Regions from separate parts of the Arthrobacter sp. 05T444 genome, predicted to be linked through region 1. Evidence: riboswitches for the same ligand, from Rfam matches in the RefSeq annotation. Region 1 holds a riboswitch; each other region holds the start of a gene.
The links. Region 1 has a riboswitch for S-adenosylmethionine ahead of AC1DD3_RS14275 (DUF1737 domain-containing protein). Riboswitches for the same ligand answer to the same signal wherever they lie in the genome.
Positions count from the first base shown of each region.

Region 2: it holds a riboswitch for S-adenosylmethionine, as region 1 does, so the genes downstream of both, metX (homoserine O-acetyltransferase MetX) here and AC1DD3_RS14275 (DUF1737 domain-containing protein) in region 1, are expected to answer to the same signal.
Region 3: it holds a riboswitch for S-adenosylmethionine, as region 1 does, so the genes downstream of both, AC1DD3_RS01240 (aminotransferase class V-fold PLP-dependent enzyme) here and AC1DD3_RS14275 (DUF1737 domain-containing protein) in region 1, are expected to answer to the same signal.

Region 1 covers NZ_JBFTKK010000014.1:66,228-72,078, reverse strand. The annotation lists gene AC1DD3_RS14285 (aromatic amino acid ammonia-lyase) at 1-1,037, opposite strand, end outside; gene AC1DD3_RS14280 (NtaA/DmoA family FMN-dependent monooxygenase) at 1,042-2,337, opposite strand; SAM riboswitch class IV at 2,525-2,640, shown strand; gene AC1DD3_RS14275 (DUF1737 domain-containing protein) at 2,654-2,962, shown strand; gene AC1DD3_RS14270 (rhodanese-like domain-containing protein) at 2,959-3,378, shown strand; gene AC1DD3_RS14265 (O-succinylhomoserine sulfhydrylase) at 3,379-4,587, shown strand; gene AC1DD3_RS14260 (hypothetical protein) at 4,609-4,794, opposite strand; gene AC1DD3_RS14255 (transketolase) at 4,977-5,851, shown strand, end outside.
Region 2 covers NZ_JBFTKK010000002.1:187,134-192,984, reverse strand. The annotation lists gene hutI (imidazolonepropionase) at 1-72, shown strand, start outside; gene AC1DD3_RS03135 (DeoR/GlpR family DNA-binding transcription regulator) at 178-987, shown strand; gene AC1DD3_RS03130 (histidine phosphatase family protein) at 1,035-1,715, opposite strand; gene AC1DD3_RS03125 (CPBP family intramembrane glutamic endopeptidase) at 1,821-2,600, shown strand; gene AC1DD3_RS03120 (VOC family protein) at 2,699-3,337, opposite strand; SAM riboswitch class IV at 3,524-3,639, shown strand; gene metX (homoserine O-acetyltransferase MetX) at 3,652-4,833, shown strand; gene AC1DD3_RS03110 (MFS transporter) at 5,061-5,851, shown strand, end outside.
Region 3 covers NZ_JBFTKK010000001.1:272,295-278,145, forward strand. The annotation lists gene AC1DD3_RS01215 (MFS transporter) at 1-970, shown strand, start outside; gene AC1DD3_RS01220 (fluoride efflux transporter FluC) at 1,030-1,413, opposite strand; gene AC1DD3_RS01225 (FluC/FEX family fluoride channel) at 1,410-1,862, opposite strand; gene AC1DD3_RS01230 (metal-dependent transcriptional regulator) at 1,903-2,619, opposite strand; gene AC1DD3_RS01235 (class I SAM-dependent methyltransferase) at 2,651-3,409, opposite strand; gene AC1DD3_RS01240 (aminotransferase class V-fold PLP-dependent enzyme) at 3,486-4,895, opposite strand; SAM riboswitch class IV at 4,931-5,044, opposite strand; gene hisN (histidinol-phosphatase) at 5,215-5,851, opposite strand, start outside.

The DNA of each region.
Region 1 (5,851 bases):
CCGGAAACCATCCGGCCGGCGACCACATCCGTCAGCGGGTTGTCGCCCCGGCCGTTGAGCTCCACCTCGAGCGCATCGGCAAGGGCGGTGATCTGGGCGCGGAAGGCTCCGTGCGTCTGCGGCGCGGCACGGAAGGACAAGGCATCCTGCACCGAGGCTTCACGCCGTGGGTCCTCCAGCCAGCCGCCGCGCACCAGCCGCCGGACATTGGCGGCCGAGATTCTTTGGCCGTCCACCGCCTTGGCCGACTGCACGGCCGGCGAAAACGGGCTGAGGTTCCCGCCGCCGTCGTACCTTGCGGTTGCCTCCAGCGACAGGGCCAGAGCGGTATCCGCGAGGTCGGCAAACCGCAGGAGCCGGCCGAGCTCGAGCGCGCCGGCGCCGATTGAGTAGGAGTTGGCGCTGACCAGCGCCAGTGCCTCGCCAGGGGCCAGGACCAGCGGCTCAAGGCCGGCCTCGGCGAGCGCAGCGGCACCGGCCACCAGACTGCCGTCGGGGGCCAGCGCCTGCCCCTCGCCGATGGCGACGGCGGCCACCGCGGCCAGCTGCGTCAGGTCAGAGGAGCCCACGGAACCGTCGCGTGGAACGGCAGGAACCACTCCCCGGTTGAGCAGTTCGGCATAGAATCTGGCTATTTCGGGGCGGACGCCCGAGCCGCCGCGGGTGAAACCGACGAGCCTCGCGAGCATGACGGCGCGCACTTCATCCGGCGCGAGCAGCGCCCCCACGCCGCTGTGGTGGTAGCGGACCACCTGAACCTGGTAGGCAAGGATGGACTCCTCCTCCACAGCCGTGTCCCGGCCCGATCCCAGCAGCGTATTGAGCCCATAGACCCTGTGGCCGGAATCGATGGCAGCCTGGACCACGTCGCGGGACAGCCCCATGAGCTCCGTTGCTTCCGCACTCAGGACGACTTCCACTGACGGATCAGCGGCGGCCTGCGCGACGTCGGCGGCGCGGAGGTGCGCCGTTCCGATCAGGAAGCTGCCCCTCCGGACTCCCGGCAAAAGGCCCCCGGACGCTCTGACTCCGGCCATGGCACTAAAAATCCAGCAGGTTCCGGCGGAACCCGCCGTCACCGTAGCTCGTCCGCAGCAGTCCCCGGCGCCGGAGCACCGGCGCGAGTTTGTCCAGCACCCCGTGGACAGTGGCCGGGTCAACGAAGCCGGAGAAGAGGAAGCCGTCCCCGCCCACCGCGGCGCCCGTTTCCTCAAGGTGGTCCGCGATTTCCTCGGCTGTGCCGACGATGCTGTCCCCCGCGCCGCCGCTCCGGGCCTGCAGGACTTCACGGAGGGTCGAGCCCGGCGGGGCAGCCTTGGAGAAGTGCTCCAGCGTTCCCTGGTTGCTGTTGGTGGTGAGGTCCGGCAAGGGCTCGTCCAGGTCGAACTGTTTGAAGTCGATGACGGACAGGTATGAGATCGAGTTGAGCTGGCTGTCGATGTCCCGCTGCGTGAGTTCCTTCCGCGCGGCACGCAAGTCCTCCGCCTCTGCTTTGGAGCCCACCACAGTGGGTTTGAGCACGAACAGCACCTTGACGTCGTCCGGGTTCCGGCCGGCGGCGGCCGCCTCGGAGCGGATGGAGTCGCGGTACGCCTTCATGCCGTCGGCTCCGCGGGCCAGCGCAATGGCGACGTCGGCATTGCCACCGGCGAACGCCTTGCCGCGCGGGGAAGCCCCGGCCTGCACCAGCACGGGCTCCTCCGGCAGGGGTGCCGTGTTCAGCGGACCCCGGACCTTGAAGAACTCGCCGGCGTGGTGGATGGGCCGGACCTTGGTGTGGTCAGCGAAGACGCCGCCCTGGGCGTCCTCCACGATGGCGTCCCCGTCCCAGCTCCGCCAAAGCTTCCGGACCACGTCCACGAACTCCTCGGCCTTCTCGTAGCGGAGGTCGTGCTCGATCTGCTGGTCCAGGCCGTAGTTCTGGGCGGCGAGGTCGCTGCCGGACGTCACCACGTTCCAGCCCAGCTGCCCGCTGGAGAAGTGCTGGAGCGTGGCCAGCAGCCGGGCCGCGGTGAACGGCGGATAGAACGAGGCACTGACAGTCGGCACGATCCCCAGGTGCTCGGTGGCGGACAGCAGGTACGGCACGAGGGCCAGCGGATCGTGCTTCGGCGCGAAGGATGCCTGCGCCAGGCTCACCTCCGCGCTGCCGCCGTAGGTGTCCGGGACGGTGAGGGAGTCCTCGATGATGAACAGGTCAAGGCCCGCCCGCTCGAACTCCCGCACGGCATGCTGGTACAGCGAGGGCTTCTTCCAGTCGTAGCCGATGCCGTAGCCCGGCGTCCCCCAGCCCTGCACACCAAAGCCGTGGCCCACAAACCATCCAAAATGCAGCATGGGACTGACTGTATTGGCGTTCGACGCGTTCACTGTTGCCTGGTTTCATCCGGCGTTACGGTGGTTCATCTCCCGTCATTATCCCCCCGGCCAGCGGCTTTGTAACCGAAGCAACCGGCGTCGAGCGTTACGGAACATGACGACGGCGGCGGTGCCAGCCGCCGTCGTCGGTGTTACGTTTTTGGGGAGTAATGAGAACCGGCGCCAAGCCCTGACTGGCCGGTCGGCAACCCTCCCTTTCGCGGCGGGGTGCCTCAGGTGAATACTCGGCATATCGACCACTTCGAGCTGCAAGCGTGAGAGAAGGAGATCCGTCATGTCGGACGCCCCCGCCGGCGACACCCTGCCGTCCCAGCAGGACAAACCTGAGAAAAAGCTGTCCTACCGCCTCATCACGGGGCCGGACAACCGCGACTTCTGTGAACGCATCTCCGCTGCCCTGGCGGAGGGGTATGTGCTGCACGGCAGCCCCGCAGCCGCCTTCAACGGCAGGGACGTGATCGTGGCGCAGGCCGTGATCCTGCCCGCCGCCATCGCCACGGCCGACGCAGCGGTGGCCACCGCCGTGGACCGGCTGGACTCGGACGATGACCTCAACGCCGAAGCATTCGAGGGCCACGCATGAGCTACGCGGGAGACCTCACGCCGCAGGAGGCATGGGCCAAACTCGAAGACGGCGCCATCCTGGTGGACGTCCGCACCGAGGGCGAATGGGCCCACATCGGCATCCCGGAAACCGCAACCGCAAACGATCAGCGGAATGACCCGCTGTTCATCCAGTGGACCTTCCCGGGCGGCATCCCCAACCCTGCATTCATCGAGCAGCTGAAGCAGCAGGCTCCGGCGGACACCTCCACGGAGCTCGTTTTCCTCTGCCGGTCCGGCCAGCGCTCCATCGCGGCCGCCGTCGCAGCGACCCAGGCGGGCTTCACCTCGTATAACGTCCTCGAAGGCTTTGAAGGCGAACCGGACCGTTACGGCGAGCGCACCGTCAACGGCTGGAAGAACCGCGGCCTCCCAACGAACCTGGGAAAGAACTAAGTGACCTTCAATCAAGATGCCGCCGGCTGGAGCCCCGAAACCCAGGCCGTCCGCGGCGGGCTGGACCGCACCAACTTCCAGGAAACCACCGAACCCATCTTCCTGACCTCGGGCTTCGTGTACGAGTCCGCTGCCGCGGCCGAGCGGGCCTTCACAGGCGAGGACGAACGCTTCGTCTACTCCCGCTACGGCAACCCGTCCGTGGCCACCTTCCAGGAACGCCTCCGCCTGCTCGAGGGCACCGAGGCGTGCTTTGCGACGGCGTCCGGCATGTCGGCGGTATTCACCGCCCTGGGTGCCCTGCTGGGTGCCGGGGACCGTGTGGTGGCCGCCCGCTCGCTGTTCGGCTCCTGCTTTGTGATCCTGAACGAAATCCTGCCGCGCTGGGGCGTGGAGACGGTCTTCGTGGACGGACCGGACCTTGAGCAGTGGCGCGCTGCCCTTTCGGAGCCCACCGCCGCCGTCTTCTTCGAGTCGCCGTCCAACCCGATGCAGGAGATCGTAGACATCGCCGCCGTCAGCGGACTGGCCCATGCGGCCGGCGCCACCGTCGTGGTCGACAACGTCTTTGCCACACCCCTGCTGCAGCGCTGCGGCGACCTCGGCGCGGACGTGATCGTCTACTCCGGCACCAAGCACATCGACGGCCAGGGCCGCGTGCTGGGCGGCGCCATCCTCGGCACCAAGGAATTCATCGACGGGCCGGTCAAACAGCTCATGCGCCACACCGGGCCCGCACTCTCCGCGTTCAACGCCTGGGTGCTCACGAAGGGCCTGGAGACCATGGCGCTGCGCGTAAACCACTCCTCGGCCACCGCACTGCGCCTGGCCGAATGGCTTGAAGAACATCCCGCCGTCAGCTGGGTCAAGTACCCGCTGCTGAAGTCCCACCCGCAGTACGAGCTGGCCGCAAAGCAGATGAAGGCCGGCGGCACCGTGCTCACACTGGAACTCGCGACGTCGGGCGGCCGGTCCGGCAAGGAAGCCGCCTTCGCGCTGCTGGACGCGCTGAAGATCATCGACATCTCCAACAACCTGGGCGACGCCAAGTCCCTCATCACCCACCCGGCCACCACGACGCACCGCGCCATGGGCCCGGAAGGCCGTGCAGCCATCGGGCTCAGCGACGGTGTGGTGCGGCTGTCGGTGGGCCTGGAGGATCCGGAAGACCTGATCGCGGACCTGGAGCAGGCGCTCAAGCAGATCTGAGTGAGTTTGCAGCCCTGAAGCCTACTGCTGGTAGGTGATGTAGGCCTCGTACTGCACCCGCCACTTCTCCGGGTTCTTGGGATCAGGAATGGTGGTGGTGAGGAACTGAACGCTTGTCACCTGGCCCTTGAGGTACTTCAGCCATTGGGTGACTTCGTGCGCCACGTCCCGGTCGAGCTGGGCTACGTGGTGGACTTGCATAGCCATGGGAGCCTCCTTGATTGGTGGGCTGACTTTACTACCGGCCGCCACCACACAGCCACCCCTCACACACGTCTATGGGCGGTGGCGGACAACTCACGTCTTCCGCAGGCACTGGCTTGCGGGTATGACAGGTATAGGCGTTCCGGACACGAGGGCGCCTTTGAGCCGGCGAAAGGTGATTTGCGATGACCGAACATCAGGGACTGGCCCCGGCGCCGATGACCGCAGCACAGGCCGGCGTCATCGGGAGCCTGGCCGCTCAACTGCGGGTGGACTCCATCCGGTGCAGCACACAGGCCGGGTCCGGCCATCCCACCTCATCATTGTCGGCTGCGGATCTCATGGCCGTCCTGCTCGAGCGGCACCTCCGCTATGACTGGGACCAGCCATCGCTGCCTGCCAATGACCACCTCATTTTTTCCAAGGGCCACGCCTCCCCGCTGCTGTACTCCATGTACCGGGCGGTGGGCGTGGTCGATGAGGACGAACTGATCAATACCTACCGGCAGTTCGGCGGCCGCCTGCAAGGCCACCCCACACCGGTCCTGCCCTGGGTTGATGTGGCCACCGGATCATTGGGCCAGGGCCTGCCGGCCGCGGTGGGCGTGGCACTGGCCGGACGGTACCTGGACCGGCTCCGGTACCAGACGTGGGTGCTGTGCGGGGACAGCGAACTGGCCGAAGGGTCCATGTGGGAGGCCCTGGACAAGGCCGCCTACTACAAGCTCGGCAACCTCACAGCCGTCGTGGACGTCAACCGCCTGGGCCAGGACGGGCCCACGGAACTCCAATGGGACATGGACCGGTACGCCCGGCGCGTGGAAGCCTTCGGGGCCGACGCCCTCGTCATCGACGGCCACGATCTTGCCGCGATCGACGACGCACTCACCCGCGCGCGCTCCAATCCCGACCAGCCGACCGTCATTCTGGCGAAAACCATTAAGGGCAAAGGCGTGCCCGAAATCGAAGACCAGAACGGCTGGCACGGCAAAGCCCTTCCGAAGGACATGGCCGAACGCGCCGTGGCAGCCCTCGGCGGGCCCGGCAGCCTGCGGATAAC
Region 2 (5,851 bases), on a different contig from region 1:
ACGCACCTGGCCTACCGGCCGGGCATGCCGCTGACGCACGCGGTCTGGCGCGCCGGAGTGCGCGAGAGGTAACCCTGATCCCTGGGGATAATGACGGGAACTGATCGTTTAGGGTCTGTTACAATCAACAAACGTCACTTTCTGGTGACGGTTTGATCCCCGAGAGGCTAGCTACGCATGACCCGCACCGACCGACTGACGGCAATCCTTGATCTCCTTGCCGAAACCGGGCAGGTGGAGGTGGAGGAAATCGTCACCCAGCTCGGCGTTTCGCCGGCAACGGCCCGGCGGGATCTGGACAGCCTGGCCAACCGGCGTCTGCTGACCCGGACCCGGGGCGGAGCCACAACAGGTGCCCTCGCCTACGACCTGCCCGGCCGGTACAACCGGGACGACCACGCGGCCGCCAAGCAGCAGATTGCCCTCGCCGCCTCCGCGCTTATCGCGCCCGGCATGGTCATCGGCCTCTGCGGCGGCACCACCAGTACCGCCCTCGCGCAGATCCTGGCAACCCGCGAGGACCTCAATTCCCCGTCCAACCAGCCCACGCTGACGGTGGTTACCAACGCCATCAACATCGCCGCGCAGCTGGCGGTGCGGCCCAACATCAAGGTTATGGTGACCGGCGGCATCCTGAACCCGCGGTCCTATGAGCTTGTGGGCCCCTACACGGACATCATCATGCAGAAGGTGGTGCTGGATATCGCGTTCATCGGCGTCAACGGCATTGATCCCGAAGTGGGCCCCACCAATACCGGAGAAGGCGAAGCCTCCGTCAACGCGCTGCTCGCCAGCAGGGCCAGCATTTCCTATGTCCTTGCGGACTCTTCCAAGGTGGGCCGTCGGGCTTTCGCGACTATGGACGGGTACGCGTTCACGCGGCTGATTACCGATTCGGGCATCTCGGCCCAGGACAAAGCCGCCTTTGAAGCCATCGGCACGGACGTCATTGTGGCGCCGGAAACGCCCCGCACACGCAAGTCCTAAGGCCGCTCCGGCACTGGGAGAACCGATCAGGGCCCAACCGACAGGCCCTAGAAGAACACGGGAGGTGCGTCGAGCACTGTCTCGTCCACGCGGCGCTGCACCCATTGCGTGAACGGCTGGTCGAGTTCGTACTTGCCGTCCTCGGTGCGCATCAGCATGCGGATCTCAGCGTTGTCCGGGTTGTTCAGCGACTCGAAGTATTCTACGGACCAGTGGAACCAGCGCATGCAGAACAGGCGCATGGTGAGGCCGTGCGTGACAAGGAGGGTATTGGCGGAGTAGTCCGGCTTGGCCCAGTGGCGGTAAAGAGTCTCCATGAATGACGAAATGCGGTCGTAGACGTCCGACCCGGACTCGCCCTCCCGGAAGCGGTAGAAGAAATGCCCGTAGGCGTTGCGCAGTTCTTTCTGGTCCTCGATTTCGCCGGCTATTTGGAAATTCGCCCAGTCCTGCTCACGGAGCCGCGGCTCCTCGACGACCCGTTCCGTGAGGGAGCCAAGGTTGAGCGCTTCGAGTGTCTGGTAGGCGCGCAGGTAGGGCGAGACGTAGACGGACACCTCTTGGCCGTCCAGCTCGCGCCGGATGCGCTCACCGGCAGCCTTGGCCTGCTCAATACCCAGGGGAGTCAGCGGAATCCGGTAGTCGGGCACCCTGTTGTAAATGGAGGTGTCGGCATTGGCGGCGGACTGGCCGTGCCGGATCATGATGATTTTCCCGGGCGCACTCATACTTCCCCAGCATAGGGGCCGCCGCGGAGGAGGCAGGTTCCTGAAGTAATACAGTGTCCGGAAGCCAAACAGGAAAGTACCAGCAACTGCAGGCAAGATAGGAATATGTTGGTTCCTTCCCGCCGTCGCCTGCGGATCGAAGTCTGGATAGTCCTGGGACTGTCGTTGGGGCAGTCCGCCGTGTACTCCGTGGTGCAACTCCTGGACAAGATGACCCGGGCGCCGCTGGCGCAGGGCACGTCCACGCTGAACCGCTCGCAAAGTACACGGGAATATTTCGATCTGACGTACCAACTCCTGGACATCATCTTCGCGCTGGTGCCCGTCTTGCTGGTGATCTATTTCCTGACGGAGCACCGCCAGACGAAGGCAGGAACGGGCTATGTGGGTGGCTCTGCATTCCAGAAGCTGGGTTTCAATTTCGCCCGCCCCGGAAGGGACCTGCTGCAGGGCGTCGGGCTGGCCGCTTTGATCGGCATACCATCGCTGGGCCTCTACGCGGCAGGGCGGGCGCTGGGCATCACGACGGCGATCATCCCCAGTGCCCTGAACGCGTACTGGTGGACGGTTCCCGTGCTGATTCTCTCCGCGGTGCGGCACGCGGTCGTCGAGGAAGTCATCGTGGTGGGCTACCTCCTGGACCGGTTCGGGAAGTTCGGCTGGTCCGTGCCGCTGTCAATCTTTGCCAGTTCCATGCTCCGCGGCAGCTACCACCTGTATCAAGGGTTCGGGCCCTTCATTGGCAACGCGATCATGGGCGTGGTGTTCGCCTGGGTCTACACCAAAACCCGACGGGTGATGCCACTGGTCATAGCCCATGCACTGCTGGACATTGTGGCGTTCGTCGGCTTCAGCCTGTTCGGAAAGGCCGTCGGGCTGGGCTAAGCATTGGGTAACTAGGCGTTAAAGTAATTCGGCCGCCATCGGTGGGTGACGTCGTTGGCACCCGCTGATGGCGGCCGAAGCTTGTTGGCAGCGCTGCGTCAGATTGTGACGGCGCCCGCTGCAGTTTCAAACGTGACGGACAGGATGCCCGGGGTTCCGTGCGGAGCGACCCAGTTCACGGCGACGTCCTCGAGGGGCCGCTCTACGGGTTCGCCGAGCCATTCGGTAACGCGCTCGGCGGAGCCTGCGATGGTGAGACTGGACATCTTGACGTTGCTGTCATAGGCGTTGGACGGGTGAAGCCCCGGATCGCCTTCCCACTTGAGCATGTACGGAACCTGCGGGTCTGCAATGAGGCCCAGGATTCCGATCTGCTTCCACACGAGTTCACGGCCGTCCGGGAACTTGCGGTTGCCGTTGACGGCGGAACGTCCCAGACGGTCCTCAAACGGGGCGAGGTCGTCCACTTCGACGCACCATCCCATCCAGCCGCCACCGGCAGCGGACCGTGCGCGCACGGCCTGCCCGAACGGAGCTTTATCCGACGCCGGGTGGTCCAGGACCTCCACGACCTCAAGGTACTTGTGCCCGGCGAGCGGGATAATCATGTTCCGGGTTCCGAAACGGGGGTGCACTCCACCCTTCACGGCTTCGACGCCGAGGGCGGACGAAATACGTTCGGTGGTGGCAGCCAGGCCATCGTGTTCACAGGCGTAAGAGACGTGATCCATGCGCATGCCCTCATCTTGGCATCTTGTGACGCGGCTCTCAGCTAAGGGAAGCCTAACCCTCATGGGACGTCCGGGTTTGCGGAAGTTTCGTCGCAAGCTTTGAACGGCTCTGGCTCCCGATGGTGTTGCCGGGAGTCACACAGCCGTCACAATCTTCGCGTGGGCGGCGCCCTCTTTCGTAAACTTGCCCTAGGTCATGAGTGCCAGCAACAGCCCCGGCTTGCTGGCCGGCAACCCTCCTTCCGCGGTGGGGTGCCCCGGGTGAAGACCTGGCCCGCCGGTCAGCTGGCGGCGGGCAAGCGCGTAGAAGAGGTTTACCTATGACGATTTCCGTTACCCGCACAGAAGTTCCGAATGTCGAAGTTACGGATGGCGCTGCGGTTCCCGGTGGCACTGCGGTTACGGACGGCACGGCAGTTAAGGATGGGACAGTCCAGTACGTCAACATCGGCAACCTTGAGCTCGAGGCCGGCGGATTCCTGCCCGACGTCACCCTCGCCTATGAAACCTGGGGGACGCTCAACGAGGACTGCTCGAACGCCATTCTCGTGGAGCACGCCCTGACGGGCAGCACGCACGTTACCCGCGGCACGGACGACGAAGAAGGCTGGTGGGAGCAGCTGGCCGGTCCCGGCGCCCCGGCGGATACGGACAGGTTTTTCGTCGTCTCCATCAACATCGTCGGCGGCTGCTACGGATCCACGGGGCCGTCGTCGGCTGCTCCGGACGGCAGGCCGTGGGGTTCACGCTTCCCGCTGGTCACGCTCCGCGACACCACCGCGGCCGAAGCGCGGCTTGCGGACCAGCTGGGCATCAGCAGCTGGTACGCCGTCCTTGGCGGCTCCATGGGCGGAGCCCGGGCGCTGGAGTGGGCCGTCACCTACCCGGAGCGGGTGCGGCGCTGCGGCGTTATTTCCATCGGCGCCAGCAGCACGGCCGAACAGATCGCCTTCGCGCAGGCACAGACGCTGGCGATTCGGCAGGATCCTCACTTCAACGGCGGCGACTACTACGCCGGCCCGGTGCCCGAGGCCGGACTGGCGCTGGCACGGCGGATTGCGCACATCACCTACCGGTCCGCGCAGGAGCTGGATTTCCGGTTTGGCCGGAACGCCCAGGCCAGCGAGGCGCCGTTGCAGGCGGATGCCCTTGCTGCCCGCGGCCGGTACCAGGTGGAAAGCTACCTGGACCACCAGGGGAGCAAGCTCGTGGGGCGCTTCGATGCCAACAGTTACATTGCAATCACCGAAGCGCTGATGAGCCACGACATCTGCCGCGGGCGCGGATCGCTGAAGGAGACTCTGGCGCGGACCACCGCCGACTTCTTTATTGCGGCCGTAAACACAGACCGGCTTTACTTCCCCTCGCAGTCCCGGGAGCTTGCAGACGCACTGCCGGGTGACGTGGACGTCCATGTGATCGAGGCGCCGATCGGCCATGATGGCTTCCTCACCGAGATCGGGCAGCTGGACGCGCAGCTCCGGGCAGGCTTTTTCGCCTGAATCTTCGCCTGAGCCGACGCTGAGCGGACGCTGCACCCAAGCTGGACAGCTTGGCGCCAGCACCTCCCGAATGTGCATTTATGCAGATGCGTTCTGCACTTTTTGTCGTTGAGCTTGCAGCAATGGCAGACCATACTCGTTGGAACCGGTGATTCGTGGTGCACATCACACACGTCCGCCAAAGTCAGGTCCCAGTGGCGTCGAGGGAGACGCCGAAGGAGTTCACAATGAGTACGGAAAACTCCGCCGCAAGGCGCGTAGAGGAACCCGATGTCAAGGCATCAGGCCTAAAGAAAGTCGTTACGGCCTCCATGGCCGGCACAGTAGTCGAGTGGTATGAGTTCTTCCTCTATGCCTCCGCAGCCACCCTGGTGTTCGGCAAGATGTTCTTCCCCAATTCGGGGACGGAGCTGGACGGGATCATCGCCGCATTCGTCACGTACGCGGTCGGCTTCGTTGCCCGGCCTATCGGCGGCATCGTCTTCGGCCACTTCGGGGACAAGTTCGGCCGGAAGCAGCTGCTCCAGCTGAGCATCATTCTCGTGGGCATTTCCACGTTTGCGATGGGCTGCCTGCCCAGCTTTGCGCAGATCGGCTACTGGGCACCGGCCCTGTTGGTGTTCCTGCGCTTCGTCCAGGGCTTCGCCGTCGGCGGCGAATGGGGCGGCGCAGTGCTCCTCGTGGCAGAGCACAGCCCGAACAAGTCGCGCGGGTTCTGGGCCAGCTGGCCGCAGTCCGCCGTGCCGATGGGCAACCTGCTGGCCACCGGCGTCCTCTTCACCCTTTCCTCCACGCTGTCGTCCGGGGACTTCCTCGGCTGGGGCTGGCGCGTTGCGTTCTGGCTCTCCGCGGTGATCGTCATCATCGGCTACTACATCCGCACCAAGGTCCAGGACGCACCCATCTTCCTGGAGGCCCGCAAGGAAGTCACGGTCGAGAAGAAGGGCTACGGCGTAGCCGAAGTGTTTAAGCGCTACCCGCGCGGCGTCTTCACTGCCATGGGACTGCGGTTCGCGGA
Region 3 (5,851 bases), on a different contig from region 1:
GGCGATCGGCAAGTGGTCTGCCTGGACCAGCGCCGCCGCCATTGTCGCCCCGCTGATCGGGGGAGTGTCCGTGGATCTCCTCTCGTGGCGCGTCATCTTTTTCATCAACGTCCTCCCTGCTGCCGCCATCTGGCCGGTGCTGGCGAAGCTGCGGAGCTCGGACGCTGCGCCCGATCCGGCGAGCAGCATCGACGTTACGGGAGCGCTGCTGGCAGTCGGGGCACTGGGCGGGCCGGTCTATGCCCTGATCGAGCAGGGGACGGCGGGCTGGGCCAGCCCGCAGGTCTGGCTTCCCCTCGCCGCGGGCATCGTGTGCCTGATTCTGTTTCTTGTTCACGAATCCCGGACGGCCTCACCAATCCTGCCGCTGGGAATGTTCACCGTCCGGAACTTCGGCTGGGGCAACGTTGCCACTGCAGCCATCTACGGCGGATTCTCCCTCGGCTTCTTTGCGTTGGGCATCTACATCCAGCAGATCGGCGGCATGAAGGCGACCACGGCGGGCTTTGCGCTCTTGCCGTCCACCGTGATCCTCATGGTATCGGCGTCATTTTTTGGCCGCTTGGCAGGCAAACACGGTCCCCGCTGGTTCATGGCATGCGGGCCGGCACTGTGTGCAGTGGGCTTCCTGCTCACCCTGACGGTGGGCACGCCACTGAGCTACTGGACCCAGGTGCTGCCCGGGCAGCTGGTTTTCGGTCTGGGCCTGGCAATGACCGTTGCGCCTCTCACCACGGCGATCCTCGGTGCCGTTCCGCAGGACCAAGCCGGCGTCGGTTCGGCCGTCAACAACGCCGTCTCGAGGATTGCCGGTCTCGTGTGCATCGCCTTTGCCGGGTTCATCATCGGCCCGGTCCTGACGACAGAGGGCCTGCACCGGGCCCTGATTGCCACGGCGGCGCTGCTGTTGCTCGGGGCGGCCGCCTCGGCCGTCGGAATCCGCAACCCTGTCCGGCAGCAGCAAGCCTGAAAGCGGAGCACGACGGCGGTGCTGGCGCCGCCTGGGCGGCCGGCCCGCCTCCGGGGGGACTACCCGCCGCTGAATGCGATGCCTGCCGCCGCGGCCGCCAGCCCGGCCACGAGGTTGATTCCGACATTGAGCGCTGCGGCAGGGTACCGATCCTCGCTGACCAGCCGGACAGTGGCCGTGGTCCAGGAGCTGAAGGTGGTCAGGCCGCCGGCCAGTCCGGTGGCCAGCGCTGCATGCCATTCCGGTCCGACGCGGCTGCTGAGACCGATCGACAGTCCGATGACAAGGGACCCCGCGACATTGACCAGCAACGTGGCCCAGGGCCAGTGGCGGCGGGGCGTTGGCTTGCCGGCCAGCCAGGTGTCCGCGGCAAACCTGATGAGGGCGCCGGCAATGCCGAACAGTCCCACCAGCAGCGGCGTAGCCAGGACCCCGGCCGTCATGGACTGCCCCAGTTTCCTGCACCGAACGCTTTCCCGGCTTTCCAGCCTACTGCCGCGGCGCCAAGGCCCAGCAGGACGGACAGGGACAGGTAGAGAACCCATACTGCGTGGAGCCCACCGCGAGCCAGCTGGTCCACTGAAGCAACCACCGCTGAGAAGGTGGTGAAGGATCCGAGCAGACCTGGCCCGATGGCGGCACGGAGCCAGAAGGCAGTGTGCGGCCGCGCGATCCAGATGGTGGTCAGCATGCCAAGGACGAAGCTTCCGGCGACGTTGATGGCCAGTGTGGTCCACGGCACGGCGCCGGCGGACTCCGGAAACAGCACGCCGAGACCGTACCGCAGCTCTGTGCCCGCCAGCCCTCCCGCGGCGACGGCGGCCCAGGTCCGCCAGCCGTGGCTGCCGGCCGCTGTCACTGCGGTTCCTTTATCAGCCGACGCAGCCTTCATGCTGCCGCAGTCATGGGGCGCCCGGCGATGGCGTGGCCGTTCATCCGGAGCCGGCCATCCGGCAGCCCGGGTGCACTTCTTCGCTCTGCACCCACAGTGCCGAGGTGACCTCGTCGGCGAGATCAAAGTCGCGGCTTCTGCCCGCCGAAGCGATACGCACCACGAGGGCGCCGCCGAACGGTTTGCGCCTCATGACCTCGACGTCGGAGTCCAGGTCGATCTCTTCGGCGGCCAAGTAGCGCAGCAGCTCCGGATTTTCGTCGCTGATCCGGGTGATCCTGCCAGTATGGCCCTCGTCGAGTTCGCTCATCCGGTGGGCCGGCGGCATCTGTACCGTGCCGTCAGCGGAGGGGATGGGGTCACCGTGGGGATCCCGGGTCGGGTTGCCGAGCCTGGCCGCCATCCGTTCGATGAATGTGTCGGAGACGGCATGCTCGAGCAGCTCGGCTTCGTCGTGCACCTCATCCCAGCTGTACCCCAGGTCCTGCACCAGGTACGTCTCGATGAGCCGGTGCCGCCGGACCATGGAAAGGGCCAGGCGCACGCCCTCCTGGGTCAGGGTGATGGCGCTGTAGGGCTTGTGAAGGACCAGGCCCTGGTCCTTGAGTTTGCGGACCATCTCGGACACCGAGGAATTGGCTACGCCAAGGCGCTGGGCCAGCTGCGTCGACGTAATGGGTTTGTCCTGCCACTCCGTGAAAGAGTAGATGACCTTGACGTAGTCCTCGATCGAGGAGGATGGCGTGCTGGTCTTCACAGATCCAAGCCTACCCGTTGCGGGTGCGGCATCACGCCCTGACGGCCCGCCATGTCTGGGTGAGGTAGGGGAGGCTCAACAGTTCGCCGCGGGCGTGACCCAGATGGTCGTGGAGGTACCAGTCGAGGTTTCCGGTGACCTTGGCGCGGGTGGCCCCGTTGGCGGCGAGGTAGTAGCTGCGCGACTTGGTCAGCTCGAGGATGTCGGCCGTGGTGACCGGGTCGTCCCACCGGGTCAGGTGGCTTTCCAGGCCCGTGAATTCGGGGCCTATGGGCGGACGGAAGTCCGGCTTGTGGACATCGCCGGCGTGCATGATGCGCGAGAGTCTGTGGACCCATGGCACTGACGTATCCAGCTGGTTCCAGATCAGGCCGAGCACTCCGTCGGGTCTCAGTACCCGGGCGATTTCGGTGCTGGCCCGCAGCGGCTCGCACCAGTGCCATGCCTGTGCCACCGTCACGACGTCGAAGGCCGAGCCGGGCAGCCCCGTGTCCTCAGCGGTGCCCTCACGCGCCGCCACTGCCGGATAGGCGACGCGGAGCTGATCAAGCATGTCCGGCGAGGGATCCACGGCGCTGACCGCCAGGCCGCGTTCCACGAGCAAGGCGGTGAACTTGCCGGTACCGGCGCCTATGTCAGCAGCTGTCCGGGCGCCGGCAGGAATGATCCAGTCCGCGGACTCGGCAGGGTAGCCGGGACGGACGCGGTGGTAGTGTTCGCCACCGTCCTGGAAACTCTGCCCGAGTTCCTGACGCCGCCACTGGTCGAGTTTGGGGCCACCGCGTGCCACGCGCCGTCTCCTTAGGGCAGGCTGAAAATTTACCCTTCGAATTTACCGCATGGAGCACCCTGGCGGAGTGCCGGGATCAGTCCAGCGCGCAGGGGGCCGCGCCGGCGGTGCCGGGGGTGTTGGGTGCCCAGTCCGGGTAGCTGCGGGTGTCGTTGGCCGGAACCCAGCGTCCCGAGTCCACCACATAGTCCCAGCCGAGGCCGGTGCGGCGCAGTTCTTCGATGCCCGCGAGGAGCCGCTGGGCGTCCTCGAGCCGCGAACCTACGCCAAAGCTGGCGCGCAGGGAGCCGGACGGAAGTCCCAGGCGCTTGAGCAGCGGGTGGGCGCAGAAGCGGCCGTCGCGGAGTCCGACGCCGTGTTCGGCGGAAAGGTAGGCCGCCACCAGGCCGGCGTCGTAGCCTTCCACTGAGAAGTTCACTACGCCGATCGTGTCGTTGTCCGCGTCGGTGTCCGAGAAGATCTGGTGCACGGTGACGCCTTCGATCCTCCGCAGCCCCTCGACGAGGAAGGACCGGATGGCCGCCTCGTGGGCGTGCCAGCGCTCCTGGTCCAGGGCAGCGACCACCTGCGTTGCGCGGGCCAGGGTGGCAGCGCCCAGGACGTTGGGCGAACCGCCTTCATGCCGGGCGGGGCCGGTGGTCCAGCTGACGCCGTCGAGCCGGGCCTCACTGACAGCGCCGCCGCCCGCAAGGTGCGGGGTGCCGGCGTCGAGCCAGTCAGGGCGTCCCACCAGGACGCCGGAACCGAACGGCGCGTAGAGCTTGTGGCCGGAAAAGGCGAGATAATCGACGTCGTCCGCGGCGATGTTGATGCGGCGGTGCGGAGCGAGCTGTGCCGCGTCCACCACGATCCGGGCGCCGAACTCGTGTGCCAGCGCGGCAAGGCGGCGGATTGGCAGTATTTCGCCGGTGACGTTGGAGGCGCCGGTCACGGCGAGGAGGCTGACGTCGCCATGCTCCAGTTCAGCCCGGAGGCTGGCGATGGTGGCCTCGAGGGTGGCGGATGCCACCACGCTGCGGTGCGGCACGCCCTGCCAGGGCAACAGGTTGGCGTGGTGCTCGATGTCGAGGTACAGGACTTCCCCCGTGTGGTGGTGGTCCTCCACCGGGAGGCAGCCTGCCAGCAGGTTGAGGGAGTCCGTGGTGTTGCGCGTGAAGATTACGGAGTCATCCGGGCGGCCGCCGACAAAGTCGCGGACGATGTTCCGGGCGTTCTCATAGACCGACGTGCTGATCTGCGATGCGTAACCCGCGCCGCGGTGCACGCTGGCGTAGAACGGCAGGATCTCGTTGAGGTAAGCCGACACCACGGACAGCGCAGGTGCCGACGCGCCGTAATCGAGGTTGGCGTAACGCACGTGGCCGCCCTGGATCAGCGGAGCCTGGATCTCGGCGCCGGTAACTGCGGCCAGCGGCCGTCCGGCAGCGGCAATGCGATCGTCGAGCAGGCCGGCGCCGGTGTTGGAGGAGAACGTTGCAGTAGTCATGGGACCTCGCTGTGAAAGGACCCCTTTGTGACGGGGATCCGCGCTTGCCGGGTCCGTTCCGGACCGGCCTGGTCGTCACCCGGGGCACCCCACCGCGAATGGAGGGTTGCCGGCCAGCAAACCGGGGTTTCGCGCTGGCACTCGTGACCTGTAAAGAGCGTAGGACATCCCGGCGGGCGATGGAAAAGGCCAACGTGAATGTTAAGCGGTTTGTTACAGCCCCGCTTCATCTGGCCGGAATGCCGAACATACGCCGGCGGACGCCCTCCTGAGGGGGCGCCCGCCGTCGATAATTCTTCGGAAAGTTTGTTGGACCGAACTACAGCAGGTCGTCCAGCTGTGGGTTGAGCCGCTTGAGGACCTCCGAATGAAGGATGGAGTTGGTGGCCAATGCGTTGCCGCCGAAGGGACCGTCGGTTCCTTCGAGTGAGGTGAAGCGGCCGCCGGCTTCCGTGACGATGGGCACCAGCGCAGCCATGTCATACAGGTTCAGTTCCGGCTCGCAGGCGATGTCCACGGACCCTTCCGCCACCATGCAGTAGGACCAGAAATCCCCGAAGGCGCGGGTGCGCCAGACGTCTTCGGTGAGGGCGAGGAACTCGTCGAGGTTCCCGCGTTCTTTCCAGCCGCCGAGGCTCGAGTAGGACAGCGAAGCGTCCGAAAGATTCGAGACATTCGAGACTTTCAGCCGGGTGGCTGCGGCAAGGGAGCGCCCCATGTAGGCGCCCGCGCCCTTGGCTGCCCACCAGCGTTTGCCGAGGGCCGGGGCGCTGACGACACCCACCACGGGCTCGCCTTCATCGACGAGCGCAATCAGCGTGGCCCACACCGGCACCCCGCGGACGAAGTTCTTGGTGCCGTCGATGGGGTCAATGATCCAGCGCCGGGAACCGTGGCCCGAACTGCCGAACTCCTCGCCGAGGACGGCATCGCGGGGGCGGGAGCGGGAGAGCTGG